2 regions of the Exiguobacterium sp. s101 genome follow, and region 1 is predicted to be linked to the other one. Evidence: predicted binding sites of a transcription regulator. Region 1 holds the regulator's gene; the other holds the start of a gene.

Evidence for each region. Region 1 encodes NrdR, which represses ribonucleotide reductase genes. Its sites were predicted from a motif close to AACACNATATATNGTGTT; they were not measured.
Region 2: a site for NrdR is predicted at 1,402-1,419, ahead of KNO76_RS00245 (anaerobic ribonucleoside triphosphate reductase). Genes of this name have one in related genera too.

What each region holds. Positions count from the first base shown of each region.
Region 1 covers NZ_JACSKX010000011.1:73,014-76,440, reverse strand. The annotation lists gene KNO76_RS10440 (glyceraldehyde-3-phosphate dehydrogenase) at 1-302, shown strand, start outside; gene speD (adenosylmethionine decarboxylase) at 535-921, shown strand; gene KNO76_RS10430 (hypothetical protein) at 1,034-1,405, shown strand; gene nrdR (transcriptional regulator NrdR) at 1,418-1,885, shown strand; gene KNO76_RS10420 (DnaD domain protein) at 1,926-3,278, shown strand; gene dnaI (primosomal protein DnaI) at 3,283-3,427, shown strand, end outside.
Region 2 covers NZ_JACSKX010000001.1:51,337-54,763, forward strand. The annotation lists gene KNO76_RS00245 (anaerobic ribonucleoside triphosphate reductase) at 1-1,391, opposite strand, end outside; gene KNO76_RS00250 (formate/nitrite transporter family protein) at 1,583-2,413, opposite strand; gene KNO76_RS00255 (50S ribosomal protein L25/general stress protein Ctc) at 2,741-3,385, opposite strand.

The DNA.
Region 1 (3,427 bases):
TAGTCGTGGAACTCCACCGAGATGTAACAATCGATGAAGTCAATAAAGCGTTCGAACGGGCAGCGTTCGGAGAAATGACAGGCATTTTAGGCATTTCCCAAGAACCGCTCGTGTCGATTGATTTTAACGGGGACGATCGTTCTTCGATTATCGATATGGATTCGACAATGGTCCTCGGAGGGAACCATGTTAAAGTGCTCGCTTGGTATGATAATGAGTGGGGGTATTCATGCCGTGTCGTGGACTTATTAGACATGGTGGCTAGCTATCTACAAATTGGACAACGAGAAACACACGTATAAAAAATATTACGAAGAAAAAAATATTTCTGATTTTTTTTAATCAAATGTCTTGTAACGACGTCCTAAACACGTTACACTCAGTTTCGTGAACTTCAATTGGTCTGACAAACGCAACTTAAAGGGTTAGGACCTCTTAGGACTAACTTTCCCCCGTGGTTGTGGGCGATTCAGGCACAAAGTGAGTGATCATCAACTACTTTGAGACCATTGATGTAAAGGGGGATCCACTAATATGGATACTATGGGACGTCACATTATTACAGAACTTTGGGAGTGCAATCCCGACAAATTAAATGATATCGACTACATCGAGCGTTTGTTCGTCGATGCTGCTCTTCGTTCGGGCGCTGAAGTCCGCGAAGTCGCATTCCACAAATTTGCGCCGCACGGCGTGAGTGGAGTCGTCATCATTTCAGAATCACACTTAACGATTCACAGTTTCCCTGAACATGGGTACGCGTCAGTTGACGTGTTCACATGTGGAGATCGAATCGATCCGGCTACGGCATCGCAGTATATCGCCGAAGGCTTGGATGCAAAAGTACGTGAAGATGTTAAACTTGAACGTGGAATGGGACCAATTCGTGTTCCTGAAGCACAAGTTGCATTAACTAAATAATTCTGAAGAACCTTTTGAGGCTGGCCGTTTAACGGTCAGCCCTTTTAAATGTTTTGTTGTCGCCTTAATTTTGATATGCTTAACGTATATAACTCAAGCGTTGAGGTGAATTATGGGACTGTTAGATAAGTTACAAACACATATTGAAACGAAAGACACTCATAAAAACGAGTCATTACAGACACGCTACTATGCGGCATCTCCGAATGCCATCATACAGTGGCTAGAAGAACTCATTCAATCAAAAGGTCAGTCGGTACGTCGAATCGATACGAACCGTGGAGAACTTTCATTCATCGGAGAAGGATGGGATGGACTCGTCACAATCGTACAAGTTGACGGGGGGCGTACAGCGGTTGACTTCACACTGAATCGTGAACAGCGCCTCGGTGTAGACCTTGCACAAATTGTATCTCACTACTACGAGGCACTCTCACAGCAATTCCCGCTACGTGCTATAGGAAATAAAACTGTCGAACGATAAGGAGGCTTGAGCATGCGTTGTCCGAAATGTGATCACAATGGAACGAGAGTGCTCGATTCCCGACCGGTGCAAGACCATTATTCGATTCGGCGTCGTCGTGAATGTGAAAAGTGCGGCTATCGGTTTACGACATTTGAGACAGTCGAACAGACACCTCTCATTATTGTAAAGAAAGATGGGAATCGTGAAGAGTTCAGTCGTGAAAAAGTACTCCGCGGGATCATTCGGGCGTGTGAAAAACGACCGGTTACCTTAGAGCAACTTGAAGGAGTTGTGACAAAAGTAGAACAGCAACTTCGAGCCCTCGCGCAGTCGGAGATTCCGAGTGAGCAAGTGGGGGAGCTGGTGATGAATGAACTGGCGCGTGTAGATGAAGTCGCATATGTTCGATTTGCCTCAGTTTATCGCCAATTTAAAGACATCACGGTGTTCTTTAAAGAACTTGAAGATTTAATGAAGCAAGAAAATTCGACCAACTAAAGGGCGGCCTGCTGGTCGCCCTTTTTCAAGGGAGAGAGCCATGGAGAAAGAACGTACAATTTTTGGGACAGACGAACTATTGATTATGAGTACAGGTCTTGTCGACCGTGAATCGTATCAGTCCCTCTATCACCTATATCAACCGGTTATCGGGGTGAAGGCGCTCGCGCTTTATCAGACGCTATGGAGCGAATTGAAGCCCGGTAAAATGAAATCGAACTATATGTCACACAGTGCATTGTGTGAGATGTTAGAGTACTCAATCAATGAATTGACCGATAGTTTATTCCGGCTAGAAGCAATCGGATTAGTACGTACCTACAAAACGAAAGATGCCCGATTAACTCAATATGTTTATCAGTTGCGAGTTCCGCTCGCACCGCACACGTTTTTAAATGATGGGCTGTTATCAAGCTTCCTTTTTTATAAAGTTGGAGAAGTGCGTTTTAAGCAACTGCAAGGACGTTTTACAATCGACCCATTGCCGGCCGGTATCGTCGAAGTAACGAAAGACTTCAATGAAGTGTTCGACGTCAAAGGAGTCAATCACCGGGCGTTCACTCAAAAAAATTACGAAAAACCGGATCGTGCGAAGATTGAAATTAACTATTCGTTCGATATGGGCATTGTGAAAAAACTGACGAATTTCCCAGTTGGCTTTTTTACAAAAAAATTAGATGAAACAATTACGAAACTTGCGTATGTTTCTCAACTCGATGAAGAGACGATGGCTGAGATGTTGAAAGAATATTTTGTCCACGAAGCATATCTTCCGCTCAGTGAACAAGAAAAACGGGACGGCTGTCGTCAAATGGTATTGCAGCTGAAGAAGAAACAGACCCGTCACCGAAAAGAGAAAACGGTGGAACTTGAGGAGACGAAGTTTGGGGATCTTCATGACCCAGAGGTGATGGAGTCCGCGCACCCTCATCAATACGTGTCTACTTTACGAAAGACGCCACAACTCTCTAAAAGTGACGAGCAGTTAGTCATCGAACTTGTCGATACACTCGGTCTCGCTCCGGGTGTCATCAACGCGCTCTTCTATTATTGCATTGAAGTGAAGAAGCAGACTCGTCTGAACGAGAACTACGTCCTTCGCATTGCGACAAGCTGGAAGACAGCAGGCTATACGAATGCGAAAGAAGCGCTAGAGCGTGAAGAGACACAAGATGCACTGATTGAGAAGAAACAGCAAAAACGAGAAAATGGGCAACGAACGACTGTTGGGTCACGTCGTAAGAACCAACAAGGAGACATGCCGAAGTGGCTCGAGGATGAAGCGAAACAACAACGGTCTTACGATCAGGCAAGGAAGAAGGAACTCGAATCGTCTGTCCCAGATGATGCGGAGCTTGTGAAACTATTGAATGAATTGAAAGAGAAGGGGTGAGGGGATGGAACGAATCAACCAAGCGCTGTCTCAGTTGATGAATCGAAAAGAAGTGCGTGAGGCGTATGAGTCGATTCGCAAACGAACTTTAAATCACCCGGGTGTGATTGCTTTTTTAAACGCTCATCCTGAGTTAGAGGAGAAAGCGA
Region 2 (3,427 bases), on a different contig from region 1:
ACAAATTTACCTGACAGTCCTTCTGCCGGTGTCGCAAGCAACGAAAAATTTAAATCGTACGCTTCGGCTGCCACACGCATTCGATTGGCTAGATGGGTGACGATGTCGAGACCGATTCGTTCCGCCTCACGCGACTCGGCATGTGTACTACCTGTCAACACCTTCAGCGTTTCGGCGAGCCCGATGAAGCCGAGTGAGAGCGTTCCTTGTTTCAATACGTCTCGGACTTCATCTTGCATATGTAACTGCTCACTTCCACGCCAGACACCTTGTGTGTAGAGGAATCGGAATTCTTCAGCGCGACGCGTGCATTGATAGTCGAAACGTTCGACCAACTGTTCGATGCCGATGTCGATATATCGGTTGAGAATGCGGTAAAAGTCAGTGAGCGACTCCGAGACAAGCGCCATTTTCACTAAGTTGAGTGTGGAGAAGGAAAGATTGCCACGTCCGATTGACGTCTCCTCCCCGTGCCGGTTTCCCATGACCCGAGTGCGGCAGCCCATATACGCCACCTCTGATTCATGCGTCCCATCGTAGTATGACGCGTTGAACGGGGCATCGATGAAAGAAAAGTTCGGGAAAAGCCGTTTGCCCGTGACGCGACACGCTTCACGGAAAAGATCGACGTTCGGATCGTCCTCGTGGAAGTTGATGCCTTCTTTTACTTTAAAGATTTGAATGGGAAAAATCGGGGTCTCTCCATTCCCTAACCCACGTTCCGTGGCACGTAGCAACTCCCGAATGAGGATGCGTCCCCACTTTGAGGTGTCCGTCCCGTAATTGATTGAGACGAAGGGCACTTGCCCGCCACCTCGTGAATGCATCGAGTTCGCATTGTGGATGAACGCTTCACACGCCTGATACGTCGCAGAGATAGTTTCTTCTTCCGCGAGTTGCTCCAATTGCACATCGTCCCAGTCAACAGGCAATGATTGGAGTCGGCTCAGTTGGCGCTCATATGTCTTCTCGACATACGGTGCCAAATCGACGTCAAACATCGGGAACGCCTGTCCCCCATGCTGCATATTTTGATTCGCTTGAAGGATGATGGACGCGAGTGCCATGGCGGAACGAATGTCTTTTGGTGACCGAATCGTTCCATGCCCCGTATGGAATCCATCTTTTAATAATTGACCGAGTGGAATTTGACAACATGTCGTTGAGCCTGTGATGTAATAGTCGGCGTCGTGCACGTATAGATAGTTCTCACTTACGGCCTGTTTTGATTGCTCCGACATTAAATACGTCTGCGACAGTTCTTTAGACACTTCTGAAGAGAGTCGTGCTAATTTTCCGAGCGGGGACTTTCCGTCCACGTTCGCATTTTCCTGCACTAAGTCTTGGTCTGGTAAGACGCAGACGTCCTCATACAACTGCAATAATTTCAAAACCTATCACCTCACTATATATGGATTTTAAACATTTAAAATTGTTTTTAAAATCCTATATATAGATTATGACACGTATTTTTCTCGATGGTCACGAGTCGATATTGTGACAGTTTATCTGTGCCTTTACGACAAAAAAGAGCCTCGTCTTCGATAAGACAAGGCTCAACGTTATATGTGATAAACGTCATTTATTTAGCAGCTTTTACGACTTTTAATTCGACTTCTTCCTCGAGTTCTTGTGCCTCACGGAGACCTTTCGAGTTAAGCCATGTATAGATGGCTCCCATAAAGAGGGCACCGCCGATAATGTTACCGAACGTCGCAGGAATCAAGTTGTGAATCGCACCTGCCATGCTGATCGTCTCAGGATGTGGAACGACGAGCGTCAAGGCGAACAAGACGAAGTTGGCAATGACGTGGTCGAATCCTGAAGCGAAGAAGACCGCGACAAGGAAGATCATCGAGAAGATTTGAGCGAACTCATTTTTCATTTGTTTCGGTAAGAAAATAGCGAGACAGACCATCCAGTTACAGAAGATGGCGCGGAAGAAAATTTCGACCGTCGTATGATGCATTTTCCCCTCAACAACGGAGAACAACCAATTGTTCATGCCAAGTTCTTGGATGACGCCAGTCGGTGCTAGTAATAATGCGAAAAGGATGCCCCCGAGTGCGTTTCCGACGAAGCAGAGCAACCAGACGAGCATCGTATCACTGAGCGTCGTATAACCGCGAAGTGTCGACGTCGTGAAATACATCGTATTCCCTGTGAACAACTCGGCTCCCCCATAGATGATCATGACGAGCGCGATCCCGAACGAGAAGCCCCCGATGAGTGTCGTGAACGGAGATTCCGCTAAATACATACCGTTAACGACTTTCAACGTAAAGATTGAAGCAAAGCCGATGAAGATCCCGGCTAACATTGCCCGTAAAAAGTATTCCATTGGACGATAATGAATCATTTGCGAGGAAGCCTGTGCTTTTTTCCGTAATGATTCGAGTGCATGGATTTCCATTGATGCCATGTCACAAACCCTTCTTTCTGAATAATTAAATAGGAAAGTATCAGTTCTAATATGTGAAATCATTAACAATATAAACTGTACAGTCTCTGTTGGCAATCACTTCTAGAAGGAATTGACAGAGTGTTCACATCGTAATCGTTTACATATGGCGGATTTGTGACAAACAAAAATGTTAGTGTAATTTGGAATCTGAAAATCGGTTGCTCAAAAAATGTTCAGTAAACAGAGCTGCTTCATAAACAGAGGAGCATCGCCCCATCTCGGGACGATGCTCCTCTCAATTGAGTCGTGTCATTATTACAGACACAGACGTAACTTTTATTCTTTATCCTCAGTCGATTCTTCTGTTTCTTCAGAAGATCCTTCTGAAGCTTCCCCTTCAGTTGAAGCTTCTTCCGTCTCTTCTTCCTCAGAAGCAACCGGCTCATTCACTGATGCGATATGCATGTCTGACTCTGAGACAATCGTGTACGATTTGTCTTTCGGAAGGTCTGCTACCGTCACCGAGTCACCGATTTCGAGATCAGTTACATCGAGTTCGATCCGTTCAGGAATGTTGGCAGGTGTCGCTGCGACCGTCACTTTGTAGAGCGACTGGGCGAGGTATCCGCCTTCTTTGACGCCTTTCGCGTCACCAACAAGGATGATATCCGCTTCGACTTCTGTCTCTTCATCCATCTTCACAGCCATGAACTCAACGTGTTGATAGAAGTTTGTGAACGGGTTCGTTTCCGATCCGTGCACGAGCGTGTTGATTTTGTTTCCATCGTAATGGAGTTCAATCAAGGCATTGTCACCATGGTCTCGAAGAATTTTACGAAGGTCCATCTCATCAAACACGATTGGCGTACTGTCTACTTTATAGCCGTAGACGACACCTAACGCTTTTCCTTCGTTACGCAACTTCGTGCGTAGTGAGCGTGGGCGTAATTCTCGTTTTGATACTTGAAGTTTGCTCGTCATTTTCTTTTCCTCCTACATGGATATACATTTCATGTCGACATC